DNA from 3 places in the Pectobacterium aroidearum genome. Region 1 is predicted to be linked to each of the others. Evidence: predicted binding sites of a transcription regulator. Region 1 holds the regulator's gene; each other region holds the start of a gene.
What was found. Region 1 encodes Fur, which represses iron uptake genes when iron is present. Its sites were predicted from a motif close to ATAATAATGAGAACNACTATCAA; they were not measured.
Positions count from the first base shown of each region.

Region 2: a site for Fur is predicted at 4,716-4,738, ahead of AB8809_RS03680 (TonB-dependent siderophore receptor). Genes of this name have one in related genera too.
Region 3: a site for Fur is predicted at 3,137-3,159, ahead of AB8809_RS18875 (Nramp family divalent metal transporter). Genes of this name have one in related genera too.

Region 1 is NZ_CP166097.1:3,646,673-3,653,546, reverse strand. It holds gene glnS (glutamine--tRNA ligase) at 77-1,735, shown strand; gene fur (ferric iron uptake transcriptional regulator) at 1,800-2,249, opposite strand; gene fldA (flavodoxin FldA) at 2,579-3,106, opposite strand; gene AB8809_RS16585 (methyl-accepting chemotaxis protein) at 3,984-5,651, shown strand; gene ybfE (LexA regulated protein) at 5,793-6,074, opposite strand; gene ybfF (esterase) at 6,381-6,874, opposite strand, start outside.
Region 2 is NZ_CP166097.1:811,098-817,971, forward strand. It holds gene AB8809_RS03660 (hypothetical protein) at 1-197, shown strand, start outside; gene AB8809_RS03665 (hypothetical protein) at 316-2,028, shown strand; gene AB8809_RS03670 (MmgE/PrpD family protein) at 2,166-3,494, opposite strand; gene AB8809_RS03675 (AraC family transcriptional regulator) at 3,605-4,588, opposite strand; gene AB8809_RS03680 (TonB-dependent siderophore receptor) at 5,014-6,874, shown strand, end outside.
Region 3 is NZ_CP166097.1:4,177,541-4,184,414, reverse strand. It holds gene recN (DNA repair protein RecN) at 1-1,259, opposite strand, end outside; gene nadK (NAD(+) kinase) at 1,341-2,219, opposite strand; gene grpE (nucleotide exchange factor GrpE) at 2,368-2,955, shown strand; gene AB8809_RS18875 (Nramp family divalent metal transporter) at 3,197-4,435, shown strand; gene AB8809_RS18870 (2-hydroxymuconate tautomerase family protein) at 4,532-4,738, opposite strand; gene AB8809_RS18865 (MFS transporter) at 4,752-5,918, opposite strand; gene AB8809_RS18860 (glycerol dehydrogenase) at 6,118-6,874, opposite strand, start outside.

The sequences.
Region 1 (6,874 bases):
AACTAACGGTTGTTTCCCAGCGTAGCTTGTTGGATCATTGTCGGTTATACGTCGTTTTAGCATTGAGGAATGAAGAATGAGTGAGGCTGAAGCCCGCCCAACCAACTTTATCCGTCAGATTATCGATGAAGATCTGGCGTCCGGTAAGCATGACCATATTCAGACGCGTTTCCCGCCAGAGCCGAATGGCTATCTGCATATTGGGCATGCAAAATCTATTTGCCTGAATTTTGGTATTGCGCGTGACTATCAGGGGCAATGCAACCTGCGTTTTGACGACACCAATCCGGTAAAAGAAGATATCGAATACGTTGAGTCGATCAAACGTGACGTCGAGTGGCTGGGCTTTTCATGGAGCGGCGACGTTCGCTATTCTTCTGATTATTTCGATCAGCTGCACGCGTATGCGGTTGAGCTGATCGGTAAAGGATTGGCTTACGTTGATGAACTGACGCCTGAGCAGATCCGTGAATACCGCGGTACGCTGACGGCACCGGGTAAAAATAGCCCTTACCGCGATCGTACCGTGCAGGAAAACCTGGCGCTGTTTGAAAAAATGCGTAACGGTGGATTTGCGGAAGGTACTGCCTGCCTACGTGCAAAAATCGATATGGCATCGTCCTTTATCGTGATGCGCGATCCGGTGCTGTATCGTATTAAATTTGCCGATCACCACCAGACGGGCAACAAGTGGTGCATCTACCCGATGTATGATTTCACTCACTGCATTTCCGATGCGCTGGAAGGGATCACGCATTCGCTGTGTACACTGGAATTCCAGGATAACCGCCGCCTGTATGACTGGGTGTTGGATAACATCACTATTCCTTGCCATCCGCGTCAGTACGAATTCTCTCGCCTCAACCTCGAATACGCAATTATGTCCAAGCGTAAGCTGAATCAGTTGGTGGTGGAAAATGTCGTTGAAGGATGGGACGATCCGCGTATGCCGACCATTTCTGGTCTGCGTCGTCGCGGTTATAGTGCGTCTTCTATCCGTGAGTTCTGTGTGCGTATCGGCGTTACGAAGCAGGATAACAACGTGGAAATGGCCGCGCTTGAATCCTGTATCCGCGACGATCTGAATGAGAACGCTCCGCGTGCGATGGCGGTGTTGGACCCGGTAAAAGTCGTGATCGAGAATTTGCCCGCCGAGCATGAAGAGTTTGTTGCGATGCCAAACCACCCGAACAAACCTGAAATGGGTTCACGTCAGGTGGCATTCAGCCGTGAAGTCTATATCGACCGTGCTGACTTCCGTGAAGAAGCTAACAAACAGTACAAGCGTCTGGTGTTGGGTAAAGAGGTTCGCCTGCGTAATGCCTATGTGATCAAAGCCGATCGCATTGAGAAAGACGAGCAGGGCACCATCACCACGATCTACTGTAGCTATGATGCAGAAACGCTGAGCAAGGATCCGGCTGACGGCCGTAAAGTGAAAGGTGTGATCCACTGGGTTTCTGCGGCACACGCTGTACCTGCGGAATTCCGTTTGTACGATCGTCTGTTCAGTGTGGCAAACCCTGGCGCGGCAGAAGACTTCCTGTCGACGATTAACCCGGACTCACTGAAGATTACGCAAGGTTTTGTCGAAGCGAGCCTGGCGCAAGCAGAAGCAGAGAAAGCGTATCAGTTTGAGCGTGAAGGTTACTTCTGTGCCGATCGCGTTTACTCCAGTGCAGAGCATCTGGTGTTTAACCGTACGGTTGGACTGCGCGATACTTGGGTGGGCTAAGGCCGACTGGAAAGAAGACAAAAATAAAACCGCCTCGGCGGTTTTATTTTTTTATGCGGTCGATTTATCGTGTGGAATCGTGCAGGGTTTCATCCTCTCGGCAATCCCCTTCACTGCAATGCCCGTAGAGATACAAACTGTGGTTGGTCAGTTTAATGCCGTGTCTTTCTGCGATCTCGCGTTGGCGTGCTTCGATAGACTCATCGCGGAATTCAATGACTTTGCCACAGTCGAGGCAAATTAAGTGATCGTGATGATGCTGCTGTGTCAGTTCAAAGACGGATTTTCCACCTTCGAAGTTATGACGGGTTACGATACCCGCATCATCAAACTGGTTGAGTACGCGATAGACGGTAGCAAGACCAATCTCTTCGCCCATATCAATCAGTCTCTTATATAAATCTTCCGCACTGACGTGATGGCAGACAGGATCCTGTAACACTTCCAGTATTTTCAGTCTTGGAAGAGTGACTTTCAGGCCGGCCTTCTTTAATGCGGTATTGTTGTCAGTCATGCGGGTTTAGTCCTGTTGCTTACTTATCAATGGAGGCTGCCTAGCCTATGACATCGGTCGGCTCAAAAAATGTAATAGCGTCCCAATTATAGAACCGCACATACAAAATGAAAACAAGGGAATGTTAACAATATTGTCCCTATTCACACTACTGGTATAGAACGCAATACGTTGTTGATGAATGAGGAAATGGTGAAGCACGTATAAAACCGATGGGATTATTGTACAGGTTTACTGATAGAAGTTAAAAAAATGTATCAATTATTATGAAAGGTTTTACCTATCAATGCGGTTTTGGCTCTGATAGGGATTATCAGAGCCAACAGGACTTAGCCAACCAGCTCTTTCAGGTTCAGTTCATCGCTGATCTGTTTGACCCACGTTGTTACGCGTTCGCTGGTCAGTTCAGGCTGACGATCTTCATCGATAGCCAGACCGATGAAGTGATTGTCGTCTGCGAGCCCTTTAGAGGCTTCAAAGTAGTAGCCCTCTGTTGGCCAGTGGCCGACAATCGTCGCGCCGCGAGGCTCAATAATGTCACGGATGGTGCCCATGGCATCACAGAAGTATTCCGCATAGTCTTCCTGATCGCCGCAGCCAAACAGGGCAACCAGTTTTCCTGTGAAATCAACTTCTTCCAGCGACGGGAAGAAGTCATCCCAATCGCACTGAGCTTCACCGTAATACCAGGTTGGAATACCCAACAGCAGAATGTCGAAACCTTCGAGGTCTTCTTTGCTGCTTTTGGCGATGTCATGAACATCAGCAACGTTGGTGCCTAACTGCTGTTGGATCGTTTTGGCGATGTTTTCAGTATTGCCAGTATCACTGCCAAAGAATATTCCGATGAGTGCCATGAATTGAATAACCTCTTGATTCCTAATGGTATGGTGTAATGTTTCACCCACTTATCTGTTAATAATAACAGACACTCACATCAGGAGAAACTCGTATCGGTAAGGATGCGTAAATCAAGAGCGTATGAAATGCGGGGGGCAGTAAAGGAACGAAACGCAGTTCTGCTGATGCTAAATTCCCCATAATAAATAGGGATTATGCTATCGTCTGGGATTAAACGCGCATTTCCCTAATATCATCATGGATATTTTTTCATGACATTGTTTCATTTTTTATGAATGTGCTTTTTATTTTAATAACTAATTTCGATTGTAATTAAAAGCAGACTTTTGTTTGTAGGAAATAAAAGTTACTTCACGGTACGTTACGATTCATGAGAATTAAAATACGCACAAAGGATAATGTTTTTATCGAATTGAAAACCTGTAACATTTCGCGGGAATATTCCTAATAAATGGAAATAAGAACTATAACCATTTACAAGTGAAGAGATAAAAATGAGGAGGTGAGTTTTTTAGTCTTTTGATATTAAAGGATAAAATTAAATTCCAATTGTTGCCTGACAGCATGCCTATGCCAACGCACATCAGGCAGGGGCGACAGCGATTTTGATAGTAACTCTCTGATTAAAAGCCTTATATCTGTGAAAAGAGGTGAACTCATTCTCAATATAAAAAATTATATTAATAAATATAGCGAGAACGCTAAATATTCTCTGTGTTTAGCCGATGAGTTAGCGTGGTTTTTGAGTTTTCAACTCGGTGAAATGTGAACGCTAGGGAGAAGTGACCTGTTTCATGGTGTGAATTTTCTGATTCATATCGGTTGATTAGCGATAAAAATCTTTTTAACCATTTTCCTGATTTGGAGTGAGCTATGAGACTTATAAAAAATATTGCCATCAGAACCGCTATGCTATGGGTACTGGGCATTTTTTGTGTCCTTTGGGGTGGCTTATCGATATATACCATGTTCTCTTTTAAAGAGATGACGGCGACCTCGAAAACCAGCACCTTGCTGGTTCAGAACATGAATTTTATCAACCAGGGCAACGATCAATATTTCCGTATGGTAACCCGCCTGGCGCGTGCCGTTGACGCTCGCCGCAGTGGTGATAATGCCACCGCGGATAAAGAGCAGGCTTCCGCACTCGTCGCATTGGATAAACTGAAGTCTGATTTGGTGGCGTTTAATGCTATCGATCATGCAGGTCTGGACCCCGCGCTGGTACAGGCTGTCAGCCGTGACTGGAACAATCTGGTTACTCAGGGCGTGGAGCCGCTTTACCAAAAGGCCGTTGCCAACGCGCTGGATGATTACCAAAATCAGGCTAAGAACGTTGTGCCGCCATTGAGTCGCCAATTTGGCGCGTCCTTATCCGCATTCAGTAACGCCAGTGCAGAGAAATTCGGTGCAGCGGGTGTTCGTTTTGAACAAATCACCACGATTGGGCAGAACATTTTGCTGAGTGGGTTGGTTATCGGCCTGATCATGCTGTTCCTGACCGATCGTTATTTGGTAGTGTGTCTGGTTCGTCCGTTAAATGACCTGCGCTATCACTTCAGCGTGATAGCAGCTGGCAATTTGGGCAAGCCGATTCTGGACTTCGGTAATAACTGCGTAGGTCGTCTGTTCCCACTGTTGCGTGAAATGCAGGGGAGTCTGGCCAGCACGGTTAGCACGATCAGAAACAGTACGGATTCCATCTATCAGGGCGCTTCTGAAATTGCCGCGGGTAACAACGATCTGTCTTCACGTACTGAAGAGCAGGCTTCCGCACTGGAAGAAACTGCGGCAAGTATGGAGCAACTGACGGCGACGGTGAAACAGAACGCCGAAAACGCCAACCACGCCAGCCAACTGGCATTACAAGCCTCGACAACGGCGAAGAAGGGCGGCGAGATCGTTGAGAACGTGGTGAAAACCATGGCGGAAATCTCCGGCAGTTCAAGAAAAATCGCAGAAATCACCACCGTGATTAACGGCATCGCTTTCCAGACTAACATTCTGGCGTTGAACGCGGCGGTAGAAGCGGCGCGAGCGGGTGAGCAAGGGCGCGGGTTTGCCGTGGTTGCGGGAGAAGTACGCAGTCTGGCGCAGCGCAGTGCGCAGGCGGCTAAAGAGATTGAAGGGCTGATCTCTGAGTCTGTTCGCTGTGTTGATACTGGGTCTAATCTGGTTAGTGACGCTGGTGACACCATGCAGGATATCGTCCGTGCGGTGACCAACGTGACGGATATTATGGGTGAGATTGCATCGGCATCGGAAGAGCAGAGCAAAGGGATTGCGCAGGTTGGTCAGGCTGTGGCGGAAATGGACAGCGTAACGCAGCAAAACGCCGCGTTGGTTGAACAGGCCTCGTCTGCAGCCTTGTCGCTGGAAGAGCAGGCGGCGTTGCTGAACCAGACGGTGTCGCTGTTCCAACTGTCCGACACGCAGTCAGCATTGCAAGTGGCAGCAAAACCGGTGCAGAAAACGCAGGCGGTTGCGCCACGTGCCGCGAAAGCGTTGCCACCCAGCAACGACAATTGGGAAAAATTCTGATGCGGGTTTTCGTTAGAAAACCGTGTGTTAGTCAGAACAGAAAGTGTCGTTTAACCTGAGGTCGTGTGTTTAATCTTGGGTGAATGTTCAGGCGGCGTCAGAAATGGCGCCGCACTAGATGTGAATGTCGTATTACGTCAATCAGGATTGCTGATCTGCCAACTGCGCCAGCAGCATCTCTTCAATCAATTCACTGCGGCTAATATTCCGCTCTTCAGCAAGGCTGTTCAGGATATCAACGGCGTCGCTGTTAATCTTTAATTCAACACGGCGCAAGCCACGAACTTTATCGCGACGTAGCTGATTACGCTTGTTAATTCTTAGTTGTTCGTCACGCGAGAGCGGGTTGGTCTTGGGGCGGCCCGGACGACGCTCGTCTGCGAACAGATCCAGTGTGGTGCGATCCGTTTGTTCTTTTGCCATAAGTAATGATACTGCAAGGTATTCGGACCAAAATACACGGCGCTGTCCGTCTTGTTCTGCAGATAAAAGCGATGCCGATTCTCACTCTGCAACAGCTCATTCTGCAACAGAAAGTGCCAGAGTGCGGTTTTCTATCTGTGAAACATGTCGGGAAGTGATGCGTGCATTTTGATGAAGTGGTTACAATGCTTGTGGCTGAATCAGCCGTCCCTCTACTGCGAGCGCCATCATACCCTAGCCGCACTGGCGGCGACAACGGTTAACTGCCGCCGTTATCATGAATCCGCCAGTGTCAGTGCTGTCTGGTTAATTCGTGTCCAGAAAACGGTGGATAGCGCGCAAAACTGCTTCGGGCTTTTCTGAGTGAACCCAGTGACCCGCTCCGCTGACCACATGCGCACGCGCTGCCGGGAATTGACGCAGTAGCGAATCGCGGTAGCGATCGTCCAGATAGGGGGAATCGCCGCCGCGAATGAACAGGATAGGGCCTTGCCAGGTGGGAACATCCTGCCAGCCCACGATGTTTTCGTACTCATCCCACAACACTGGTACGTTAAAACGCCACTCTCCCTGTTGGAACGATTTCAGCAAAAACTGAATCACCCCTTCTTCCTTTATATGCTGACGCATTAATGTCGTGGCTTCCGAGCGCGATGTCAGGCCCGCTTCCGTCACGGCGCGTAGCGCAGCAAAAATGGTATCGTGGCGGCGCACCTGATAATCCACCGGTGCGATGTCGATCGCGACCAGTTTGTCCAGTCGTTCAGGAATGAGCGCGCTGAGCGCCATAGCGACTTTCC
Region 2 (6,874 bases), 2.4 Mb from region 1:
GGCGGATGCAGCTTAATGACATTATGTTGACGGTTAAATCTGATGGAAAGGATACGATCCAACTGATATCAGACAAAGAGACCAATTGTGATTTTTTTGACTGTGAAATCACGATGACATTGAAGAGAGTTGAGGAAAAATCGCCTGACTTCGTAAAAATTAAACAAATTCTTGATAAGCAGAAAAAAAGTGAGTAGGCCAGTCTATTCAGAACAGAGATGTGTTAACAGCATAATCAATTTTATTAAGTTGATGTGTTATTAGCCTCTGTATTTCCTATATTCAGAGGCTTTTTAATTTTACAGGGATGAAGTGATGAAGAAATACCTGGGTATTATCATGATGGCGTTATGGCTATCGGGCTGTAACGGAGAAGAGACGCTGAACGAGGGGAAATACCTTGTTGAGGATATCAGCGTGGTGTTTGATAACAGTAAAAATCCTGAAGCCAATAAAAATAGAGATAACCTTCAGGAACATATCGCACAAAACCTCAAGGGCATTAAAAACGACCTCTATTTTAATCTGACGCCGACGCAGGTGAGTTACTACAGCGAGGATGGCGAATATACCGAGGAGATGAAAGACAACCGTATACAGGTCAACGGTATGTGGCACACGCTAAAAATCGCCGGGAAAAACACGGTTACGTTCGTATCGGATAAAAGCGCTGCCTGTGCGTTTTATTATTGTGAAATCACCATGGTCTTGAAAAAGACGGAAGAACAGTCACCCGCTTTACTCAAGCTCAAGCAACGTTTTGACGATCGCAAAAAAGCCTATCAGACGCGGCTTCTTGAAGAGAAAGAAACATTTAACCGCGCGCCGATGGATGATTTCCCCGGTATCCCTTTTTATCCTGAAGACGACTTTACGATTAAGCTGCCTTTTGCCATGTTCGACAAGCTGAGTTTGTGGGAACACGGGACTTATGTGCGCAGAATGGGGCGTCTGCTTATCGATCGGGAAAATAAAGACACGCAGATTTACACCTATCGGGATAAGCAGAATAACACCGATTTTGACCTGTTTACCGTTAGCGCGGCAAAAGAGGATTTTAATCTGGCATCGTGGCTGGAAGGGCAAAAGGGCGTGTTGTTCCAGTCTGAAAACGGCGCGGCATATGCTAATCAACAGGGAAAATTGGAAGCCGTCTATTTTCAATATGATGAGGCTAAGCAACGCTACTTTATCGGGTTAGCGAATGCTGAAGACACCGTCGCATTAGCCAACGCGTTTGCTGTACTGCGTACCATGGATGAACGTTACCGTGGCGAGCAGGCGTTGTCGATGTACGATTTGGCATTATCTCAGCAGGAACTGGAAGCGAAGTATGGAGTAAAGAGCGCTGATGTATTTAATATTTCAGAAATGCATCAGGCTATCTGGAAAACGCTCGAACAGCGCATGGAAAAGCCTGAACGCTTTATTAAACGGAGCATGTCAAAAACGCGCATTGAAATACGGTTCCCGTCGGAAGTGTTTAAGTACGATATTTATTTTACGATCGCTCCCCAATCGATTCCTGAACTCATGGCTGAAACCAAAGAGATCGTCCCTGAAGGTAAAGAAGTTGATAACATTTTTATTTATGGCGACAGCGCGTTTGTCGGCTATGAATACAATGTGAATGTGGGAAGTGGACTCACATTACAATTTTTAGTCCCGAAAGATGCAGGAACGCCGCTGGAGCGCCTGATGTTCCTGCATGTATTACGTCAGCTTGATGTGACGCGTTTCCCTGCTATTGCTGCACAAGAGAAAAAGAACCTGTTTACGTATGGTGAAGCGACGTCTTTTAAAAACAACCTTGATAATCGCTACTTCAAAGTAGAAGAAGGCCTCATCGACAGCATAGGCAAGCTGATCGTCAAGAACCCTGATGATGGCTACTTTGAGTTTAAGTATCTCCCTCCCCATATACTGGCGACCCACTATAAATCAGAAGGGGAAGGGAATTACTCCAGAGTGCCGGGCGTGACGGTATTTGATGAAAAAGGGAAATGGCTTTCCCATCAGGCAGACTAATTCGATCTGACGGCGTGGTGGTTGTCGGCAAGGGTATTGGCGTTCATGGTATTGCCAGTAATAGTATTGTCGGTAATAGGGCTGTCGATAATGAGGGTTATCGACAGCACCTCGCATCTTGTTAAAACAGTATGTTGTTAAAACAACAGCCCAAGCAAATAGCGCAAGTCGCCGTCATGCCGTAATGCGCAGCGGTCGGCGATCTGGTCGCTGTCGAGATGCGTCAGCGAGCCGAGAGTTTGCCGCAGCTTGGCACGGAGATCGGTGGGGCGTGCGGAAGTTTCCTGACGAGTCGTGCGCTGGACTAACGTGTTGCCGTTACGCAAGTGCAGCGTAACTTCATGAAAACGTGCTTCCGGGTCAAGCTCATCGGGTGGGGCGGTTTCATCGGCGCGGCGTATGACGCGATTTGCCAGCGCAGAGATCGTGGTTTCAACCGGTGCTTCTGAGAAATGTGCCAGCTTCAACTCCCCTTCAATCAACGCCGCCGCAATCACATATTCCAGACTGAACCGCGCCTCTACGCCGTTTGTCGCGTTACGGATAAACGGTGCAACATCACCACCCGGTGGGAAAGTCACCGTGATCTGTTCGATGGCATCAGCCAGATCGGCATTCGCACCATTCTGCTTATGCCACTGTTCCCGCAGGGCAAAAGCCGCCTCGGCAGCGCTGTGGGTGCCGCCACAGGTTGGATAGCGCTTGAACTCCAGACCGGGAGAAAGCATGCGCCACGGCGCACCCCAGTTTTCAACCAGCAGCTCCGGCTGCTGTTTTTGATCGCCGTGCGCGGCAAGAAAGGCGTCAATCACCTGCTGTGTGTTGCCCTCGAAACCCGCCAAGCCTAGCTTGACGGCGGTTAGCCCAGCTCTGGCTGAAAGCCCCGCATGTAGCGGTTTGACCGCTGAACCAAACTGCGCCCGTAGCCCTGTGGCCTGCGTGGCAGCCAGACCAAGAATGGTCTGTGTCTGTTCCACCGACGCGCCAGCCAGACGTGCAGCGGCCGCGGCAGCGGCGATAGCGCCGAGCGTGGCGGTGTTATGGTAGCCGAGGCTGTAATGACGTGGGCCGCATGCCAGCCCGATTCTGCCCGCCGCTTCCACGCCGATCACATACGCCGTCAAAAACGCCTCTTCCGTTACGGATGACGCCTCAGCGGCAAGGGCAAACAGCGCTGGCAGAATGACGGTGCTGGGGTGTCCACGAAACGCCGGATGGTAATCGTCAAAGTCCAGTACGTGGCCGGAATAGCCCAGAATCAGACTACGCGTCAGGCTGTCCGTGCCGCTGAACACTTGCTTTAATGGCGCGAGCCCGCTATCGGCAATCGCTCCCTGTGCGATCGGGAGCGCGGTAGAGATGAAGTCAGTGACTCCGTCACGGGCGGCATCAATCGCTTCCCGATTGGGTTCGCTATGGATGATGTGGTGGGCAAGCGCTGCGGTGATATCAGTCTGATTGGTCATGGATAGTCATGTGTGCTGGCAGATAAAGCACTAATTTACTGCGCATCGCTGAAGAGCGATTAATAACCAAACGGAATAACAAATTCCATTTGGTTATTAGTGATTCAGAATCAGAAGCGGTCTTTCAACTGCCCCGGTGTAATCCCGAATGCACGGCGCAGTGCCGTGGCAAAGTTGGCGGGGCTGTTGTAACCAGCGATGCTGGCCGCTTGCGCAATACCTATGCCGTCTTTTTGCAAGGCCAGCATGGCGCGCTGCAAGCGACTGTTACGCAGGTACTCAAACACGCTCATATTGAATGTTTGACGAAAATGGCGCTGTAGCGTGCTTTCACTCATGTTGACGCTTTTGGCTATCTCACTCATCGAAAGCTGATCGGCGCTGCCGCTTTCCAGCATCTCTCTGACCTGTTGAATGCGATGGTAGCCGCGCAGGGTGACGCCGCTGCTTTTTTCCTGCGCTACGCTGGCGGTCAATGACGTAAAGGCCTCGATAATCAGGCCCATACACTGCGTTTCCAAATAAAGGCGCTGGAGCGGCGTTTGGCAAGGTTCAGCGTCCAGCGTTTGTAAGGCAATGGCCAGTGCCTGTCGGGACGGCGTCCATAGATGCGTTGCCAGATGGGTCTGTGTGAAATCGTGGATGGCCTGCCAGTCGCCAACGGTATCCATCATGTTGCCGTACAGCCATTCTCTGTCGAATGTTAGCGTAATCGTTCGCTCATATTCATCACGTTTGCCGATACGGGTAAACATCGTTGGTTCTGTCAACGCAATCAGCGAAGCCGGTTGTTTCTCCCCCAGATGTAGCTCCTGATGGCCAAATGAGATGTGCGCATTACCGCTCACCACGATGGCGATCTTGATGGCGTCATCCAGCAGATTTTGGGTTTTCATGTTGTGGCGATTAATCACATCCGCCGTATGCAGGATCAGATGTGGATTGAGCTGCACGACGCTGAACGAGCCGAACAGCACCGGCGTGTTATCGATCAGCCGGGGGCCGATAAAACGGTAATTGTTCGCGACCAGGCTGGATTGCTGAACGATGTGATCTTTATAGATCGGCTTTGATGACTGTGTGAAGCTGCGCACGTGATTACCTACCTGATTAAAACCTTCGACCTGCGCCTTCCATTTTGATGCTTTGGCAAAACATTTTGCTGCTAGAGCAAACCCCGTCCTGAATGACAAATGTAACAATGACCGCGCCAAAATGGTAATGCAAATACTTCTCAATAGCATTTTTCGTTGGGGACGTCACATTGCACGATAAATGCATTTTCCATTTCCGGCAATGCGGAGAAAAGGGCTGATTGATGACAGACCGTATTTCATAACAACACCACGTGATGCCCGTCGGCATGACGCTTCTCTCCCGATAACCGCCATATCTGCGCGTTTTATCTCCGCCGTTATTCAGCACTTTTGCTGATTGTCGTTAGGTGTCGCTGTACCAGCTGCGATGTTGCTCCTTTTTCAGGCTACTTATTCATTTCTTACAGGGCAGGATAATTTTGATGAAACTACCACAATCGCGTCGTTATCTGGCGACGCTCATTGGCGTTAGCTGCGGGATGACATCGTTTCTGAGCGCTGCGCAGACCTCGACCACTCCTTCTACAGAACCTGCTCCTCAGGTGCAGAATCAGGCGGAAAGTAAAGCATCGGGCGATACGATGGTGGTGACGGCCGCAGAGCAAACCCGTCAGGCGCCGGGCGTGTCGGTGATTACGGCTGAGGATATCAGCAAGCGTCCGCCCGCTAACGACCTGTCAGATCTGATTCGCACCATGCCGGGCGTCAATCTGTCCGGTAACTCAACCAGTGGCCAGCGTGGTAACAATCGCCAGATCGATATCCGCGGTATGGGACCAGAAAACACGCTGATTCTGGTGGATGGCAAGCCAGTATCGAGCCGTACAGCCGTGCGTTACGGCTGGCGCGGTGAACGTGATACCCGCGGTGACACCAACTGGGTGCCTGCCGATATGGTGGAACGCATTGAAGTGCTGCGCGGTCCGGCGGCGGCGCGCTATGGTAACGGTGCCGCGGGCGGTGTGGTTAACATCATCACCAAGCAGCCGAGCCAGGAATGGCACGGCACCTGGAACACCTACCTGAACGCGCCGGAACATAGCTCGGAAGGTGCAACCAAGCGTACCGACTTCAGCCTGATGGGCGGCCTGACCGACAGTCTGAGTTTCCGTCTGTACGGCAACCTGAATAAAACCCAGGCTGATGCACGCGATATTAACCAAGGGCATCAGTCTGCACGTGCGGGTAATCAGTCAGCTTCACTGCCTTCCGGACGCGAAGGGGTGCGTAATAAAGATATCAACGGTCTGTTGCGCTGGGATATGACCAAGCAACAGTCACTGGAGTTTGAAGCGGGTTCCAGCCGTCAGGGCAACATCTATGCGGGTGATTCGCAAAATACCAACACGAACCCGCTCGTTGTTAGCAATTACGGTAAGGAAACCAACCGCATGTACCGCCAGAATTTTGCGGTAACGCATCGCGGCTACTGGGACAGCGGCGTCAGCTCTACGTCGTATCTGCAATACGAGCGTACGCACAATACCCGTATCCTTGAGGGGTTGTCCGGCGGTTTAGAAGGGATTTTTGATACAACGAGTCCGAACCAATATGGCACGATAAAACTGGATAACTTCACCGCGCACAACGAAGTGAATATTCCGCTGAATCTTTGGGTCGATCAGGTACTCACGCTCGGGGTTGAGTGGAACGAGCAGAAGATGACAGATCCGGTTTCGAACACGCAGACGACGACCGAAGCGGGGAGTGTGGGGTCGTTGAGCAGCAGTGGTCGCAGTGAGAAATCCGCCGCTCGTCTGGCTTCCGCCTTTGTGGAAGATAACGTCCAACTGACGGACAGCACCATGTTGACGCCAGCGCTACGTGTCGATCATCACAGCACGGCAGGCACCAACTGGAGCCCGTCGCTCAACCTGTCGCAGGAATTAGGTGACGATTACACGCTGAAGCTGGGTATCGCCCGTGCTTACAAAGCGCCGAACCTGTACCAGACCAACGAGAATTACCTGCTCTATAGCCGTGGACAGGGCTGTGCCGGCGGTACGTCTTGCTATCTGATCGGTAATGAAGACCTGAAAGCGGAAACCAGCCTGAATAAAGAGATCGGTCTGGAGTTTCACCGTGATGGGTTGATCGCTGGCATCACCTACTTCCATAACGATTACCGTAACAAGATCGAAGCAGGCAACAATGTCATCGGTAAAGCGGTGGGCGGGACTAATTCTCAATATGCCAACGCCAATATATTCCAGTGGGGCAATGTGCCGAAAGCCGTCATTCAGGGGTTGGAAGGTAACCTGACCGTTCCTGTCACGGAGACCA
Region 3 (6,874 bases), 530 kb from region 1:
GGGTTGGTAGTCACGCGGAATTCGATATTGTCGGCACCAGTAGCCGTCAGGCTGTCCGGCGTAAACTTCACATCAATGGTGAAGTGGCCGTGTGGCATCGCCAGCTCACGCATATTGGTGGTGATGAGCTGTGCCAGCTCGCTGGCGTGGTGCTGACGGCGCACATGCAGCTGTTCTGCGAGGTGCAATGCCTGCTGATGATATTCACCGACGGAGGCGCTGAGCGTGTCGTGGTCGCTTTCCTGCTGTTCCAACTGTTGCTGTTCTTCCAGCAGTTGTTGATGGAATGCGGGAAGCGCCTCTGGAGCAACATGGTGCTTACGTGCCAGCGCGAGCTGACGTGACAGGCGCTGTTCCAGTTCATACAGACGAATTGGGTCGAGATCCATTTGCTCGCTGTAGTGGCGTAGTTCATCGCTGGCTTCGCTAAGCTGAATACCTGCTTCTTCGAGCATCGACAGCACGCCAGACAGTTTGTCATCCATGCTGATGAGTTCGCCAAGCTGGTGTTTTACGCTGTGCAGCATGCTGATGATGTTCTGCTCTTCGTCTTCGCTCAGCAGTTGCATGGCCTGTTGGCTCATCGTTAGTAGCTGACCGCTATTCGCCAGACGCTTGTATTCAACGTCAATCTGTTCATATTCACCGGGCTGTGGCGCGAATTCATTCAACTCTTTTAATTGATATTGCAGCAGTTCTCGGCGCGCTTCGCGCTCAATTGCTGCCTGTTGCAGTTGCGCTAGTGCACGGCAGCTTTGGTGCCATTGATGCCAAACTTGCTGCATAGCAACCAGCAACTTCGGTTCATCGGCATAGGCATCCAGCAGGTGTTTTTGATGATCGGGGCGCAGCAGTAGCTGATGAGCATGTTGCCCGTGTACCTGGATCAGGTGCTGGCCGAGTTCACGCAGTTGAGACAGCGGCACGGCGGTGCCGTTAATAAAGCCACGTGAGCGACCATCGGCGCTAATGACACGGCGTAGCAGGCACTCGTTGCTGTCATCCAACTGGTTTTCTTCCAGCCACTGGCGTGCCGTTGGCGTATCTGCCAGCGCAAAACGGGCGCAAATGTCGGCGCGTGCAGCGCCCGGCCTGACCATGCTGGCGTCAGAACGATTTCCCAGACATAAACCGAGGGCATCAATCGCAATAGATTTCCCCGCACCAGTTTCCCCGGTGATAACGCTCATACCTGACTGAAAATCGATTTCTAATTCGCGCACGATGGCGAAGTTACTGATAGTGAGTTGCGCCAGCATGATAAGCCCCTGTATGTAATCACATGTGATTACATACAGTATAAACTGGTTTTATATACAGTAAAGTAGCTGGATAGAATTTTAGAATAATTTTTTTGACCAGCCGAGTTTTGAGCTTAGTGTATTGAAATAACTGTAATTTTTTGGATGAATCAGATTTAGGTGGTGCTCGCTGCGGCGAATGAGCACTTCTTCGCCTTCCTGTACCGGTAACGCAATCTGGCTGTCGCAGCTGATTTCCAGGTCATTAGTAATGCAGGAAAATTTCAGCCGGATCGTACTGCTGCTGTTGATGACCAGCGGACGGGCTGACAGCGTATGCGGGAACATAGGCACCAGCGCGATGGCATCCAGCGACGGCGTCAGAATCGGGCCGCCAGCGGAAAGGGAATAGGCGGTGGAGCCGGTAGGCGTAGCGATAATCAGGCCGTCTGAACGCTGGGAGAAGGCGAATTTGTCGTCAATATAGACTTCAAATTCAATCATATGTGCGACTTTTCCCGGGTGAAGCACCACTTCGTTAATGGCGGTACTAATGCTGTCGGGCTGATTGGCGCGGCAAACGTGCGCTTCCAGCATGAAGCGTTGTTCGCTCAGGTAATGGCCGTCGAGCACGTCAGAAAGCTGCTGCTGCGCATGGTCAGGGTCGAGATCGGTTAGAAAACCGAGGTTGCCACGGTTCACACCGATCACCTTGATGTCATAGCGCGACAGCACGCGCGCTGCGCCGAGCATATTGCCGTCACCGCCGACGACAACCGCCAAATCCGCTTGCTGGCCGATGTCGGCAAGGCTACCTGTCGGAGCGTCTTTCAGATTCAATTCACGGGCGATCTGCTGCTCGATCAGAACCGAGTAACCTTTGTCGGTGAGCCAGTGGTAAAGCATCTCATGCGTTGCCAGCGCCGTTGGGTGGCGCGGATGGCCGACAATGCCAATACAATTAAACGGCCTGTTCATTGTAAGCGGTGTGTTCATTGCTGTTTTGTCCTCAGCGTGGTGTATCGGCAGCGGTGGAAACCAATATATGACGGGTTCCCTTGAATCCCCGATTTTGATCCCCATAATAAGCAACTAGCGAGATTAATGCTAAACCGCGGAGAATTTCATGAGTAGTAAAGAACAGAAAACGCCTGACGAGCAAGTGCTGGATCAAAAGGAAGCAGCAAAAGGGCAGCAAGCGGATGCCGCGCCAGAGACGGCAGACGTAGCTGACCCGCGTGATGCGCGCATCGCCGAGCTGGAAGCCCAGTTGAGCGAACTGCAACAGCGTGAGCGTGACAATATGCTTCGTGTTCGTGCTGAAGCGGATAACGTTCGCCGCCGTGCGGAAATGGATGTTGAGAAAGCGCATAAATTTGCGGTAGAAAAATTTGCCAGCGAAATGCTGCCAGTTATCGATAACCTGGAACGCGCGCTGGATACGGCGGATAAAGCCAATGAATCACTGGCTGCGATGATTGAAGGTGTTGAACTGACGCTGAAATCATTGCTGGATGCAGTCCGCAAATTTGGTATTGAGGTTGTCGGTGATGTAAACGTACCGTTTAACCCAGAAGTGCATCAGGCAATGACGATGTTACCTTCGGCCGATCACCAGCCGAACCATGTCATGATGGTTATGCAAAAAGGCTATACGCTGAATGGCCGTTTGCTGCGTCCGGCGATGGTTGCGGTATCAAAAGCACAAGACTGATAGTTTTTGCTTTTACGCGCAGTATCTATAGCGTGTCTTCATTTCCAAACCCCGTGCCCTGCATGGGGTTTTTTGTTTATATTTTGTTAAGATTTGTTTGATAAAAAAGATGTTTTTTAGGTTTTGAATGACTCATCATCTTTAACTATCAAAAGAATTGGTATCACCTCTCTAAATGCACTTGATAATCATTATCGTTTCTGTGAGAGTAGTAAAACACCAGTGTTAGAAGGGTCATACTATGCCGGGTAGCCGTGTTATTGAGTCAACAAGCCGTACATCAAGGAAGGTCAAACTTTCTCTGATGGGGCCGGCATTTATCGCGGCGATTGGTTATATCGATCCGGGTAATTTTGCCACAAACATCCAGTCTGGCGCAGCCTATGGCTATACGCTGCTGTGGGTGGTGGTGTGGGCGAACCTGATGGCGATGCTGATCCAACTGTTGTCCGCCAAACTGGGGATCGCAACGGGTAAGAATCTGGCGGAACATATCCGCGATCGCTTTCCGCGTCCCGCTGTTTGGGCGTATTGGGTGCAGGCCGAAATTATTGCGATGGCGACCGATCTCGCCGAGTTTATCGGTGCGGCGATTGGTTTCAAGCTGCTTTTGGGCGTGTCGTTGCTGGAAGGCGCGATCCTTACCGCTATTGCCACTTTCCTGATTTTAATGCTGCAACAGCGCGGCCAGAAGCCGCTGGAGATGGTCATCGGCGGTCTGCTGCTGTTTGTTGCGGCGGCGTATATTGTCGAATTGGTCTTCTCGCAGCCTGAGCTGTCCGCGTTAGCCAAAGGCATGGCAATGCCTAGTCTGCCGACCTCCGATGCCGTGCTGCTGGCAGCGGGCGTGCTGGGGGCGACCATTATGCCGCATGTGATTTACCTTCATTCTTCCCTGACGCAGCACGAAGGCAGCCATACTCGTGCTGAGCGTTATTCGGCAACGAAAGTCGATGTCGCGATTGCAATGACCATCGCAGGATTCGTCAATCTGGCGATGATGGCGACGGCGGCGGCAGCCTTCCATTTCAGCGGCAATCAGGATATCGCCGATTTGGATAAAGCCTATCTCACGCTGGAGCCGCTGTTGGGGAAAGCCGCTGCGGTGATTTTCGGTCTGAGTTTGGTAGCTGCTGGCTTGTCATCCACGGTTGTCGGCACGCTGGCGGGGCAGGTGGTGATGCAGGGATTTGTGCGCTTCCACATCCCGTTGTGGGTACGTCGTAGCGTAACGATGCTACCGTCGTTTATTGTGATCCTGTCCGGTATGGATCCAACGCGCGTGCTGGTGTTGAGTCAGGTGGTGCTGAGTTTCGGGATTGCGCTGGCGCTGGTTCCCCTGCTGTCCTTCACGGGTAACCGTGAACTGATGGGGACGATGGTCAACGGAAAATGGGTACAGCGCATTGGGCAACTCATTGTCGTGCTCGTCGTGTCCCTGAATATGTATCTGCTCATTGATACGATGTCGGGGATATAAGTCCGGTGCCACATCGCGTGGCACCGTTTTGTTATTTGTTAACCTTCTTACTTCTTACTTCTTACTTCTTACTTCTTACTTCTTACTTCTTACTTCTTACTTCTTACTGACCTTCCTCAGTTCCGTCACCGGCACGCCGCCGATTCCCCAGTTGTCTGTTTCGACTTCATCAATCACGACCACGGTAGTTTTCGGGTTTTTGTTGAGCACGTCGACCAGTAGTTGGGTCACGCCCTCAATCAACTGACGTTTTTGTTCAGCGGTGACGCCCTCATTGGTAATTTTGATGTTGACGTATGGCATGTGTTCTCCGGGATTAGGGTTGTGGACGACGGTAAGGGAAGCAGAGCCCCGCCGCGATGAAAAGTGCTGCTGCGCTGCACAGAATCGCTGGAGCGACAGTGTTGTTATTCGTTAAGGCGCTGGTGAGCAGCGGGCCAAGAATTTGGCCAATGCCGTAAGTGAGCGTCACCAAACCAAGCAGATTGATGCTGTGTGGCACGCGTAGCCGTTTGGCTAAGGGCATCACCAGCGACGTTGTTCCCATAAAGGTAGCACCAAAGCCGATACAGCTGAGTATCAACGCCGTGGGCGAGTGACTATACAGTGTCAGCAGGACGCATATGCCTTGAATGAGCAGGTTTGCCGTTAGGCAGGGCAAGGTTCCCCAGCGACTGGCGGCCCACAGCCAGAAAAAACAGCCGGGAATGATGGCCAGCCCAACCAGCGACCAGAGATGAAGAGATACACGCGGCATATCCAGTGCAGTCACTATCAACGGCAGATAGGTGGCGATGATGATGTACCCGAATCCTGCAAGGCCATACAGCAGCGCAAGTCGCCTCCAGCCAAGCTGAGGCGGCTCATCACTATTCTCCATAGTTTGTGGCGCGACGCTGGATTTAGGCGGCGAAAGGATAAGTAAGGCGAGCAAAAGCAATGCTGAGAGCAGCGCGGCTCCCCACCATAATAGCTCGGCGGTGAGGGCGTAATGCCGTCCTATGATGATGTATTCATTGCCTAATACGATCCCTACGCCTACTCCGGCGTAAAGCGAGGCGATAACGCGAGCCTGTCTGGTGTGGTGCAAAACGGCCAACGAGCCGAAGATCATCATCGCCGCACTGGCGATCCCGGCGAGGAAACGAATAACCATAACCAGTGTCGTGCTGGTGGTCATTGCCATCGCGAGAAGTAAAACGCCGGTCGCGGCAGCGGCGCTAAGCAGCAGAAACATTGGTTGAGAAGCTGAGGTGCGGCGGCTGAAAGAGAAAAGCAGGCTGCCGAACAGATAGCCAGCGTAGTTCGCGCTGGCAATATAGGAAAGCTGGTTGAAGGTGAAACGGCCTTCTTCCAGCATCACGGGTAGCATCGGCGTATACAAAAAACGCCCAAGCCCCATACCTAATGCCAGCACGATCGTCCCGAAAAGAGCAAGCGTCAGCGTATCCGATAGGGGAACCAGGCGGAGACGATCCATCATGCGACAACCCAAAGTACAGAGAACATGTCGTTATCCTGCCCGTTTTATCATCAAATAAAAGTGAATAGTCGTGAGCAGGTTGATGACGCAACGAGAACGTTTTGTGGCCGTGATGTGGAGGGAAGGACACATCTGATATACCAAGCCCGACGCCATTGGATCGATTTTGCTGACGTCAGGCTTTTTACCGTGGTTACGGCTAAGCGATAGTTTTGCTGAATGCATCGACGGCAACAATCGCGTGGGCGACGTCTTCTGCCGTTAACCCGCTGTCCAGATTTTTCAGCGTATCGGCATCGCTGCATGCCAGTTCACCCACTTTGACCAGATTCTCAAACGGCTCATTTTCCAGATGCAGATCTTTTAACCGGGTTGGCATGTTGATGGCGCGGTAGAAGCGGATGTAGCGGGCGATTTCTTCATCGGGACGCTGCTCCAGCACCATATGCGTTAACGTGCCGTAGGCGACTTTTTCCCCGTGTGTGAGATGGTGGATATCGCCTTTAATCGCGGTAAAACCGTTGTGGATGGCGTGAGCGCCTGCCAGCCCGCCATTCTCGAATCCCAGACCGGAAAGCAGCGTATTCGCTTCAACCACAGATTCCACCGCTGGCGTGACCGCGCCTTTCTCTACTGCTTTATAGGCGCTGTAGCCGTAGGTTAGCAGCGTTTTTTCGCAGGTTTCGGCAATCGCCATACCTGCCAGCGTGGGTTTTCCGCCCAGCATGGAAAGTGAGTGAGAGCGCAAAACTGCCTGTGCTTCGACAAAAGTAGCCAGCCCATCGGCAATGCCGGAGGCGAACAGGCGGGCAGGTGCCTGAGCGCATACAGCAGTATCGACTAACACCAGATCGGGGTTTTTGTCGTAAAAACGATAAGACTCAAATACGCCGTCGTCGGTGTAGATGACGGACAGTGCGCTGCACGGCGCATCCGTTGAGGCCACGGTCGGGACG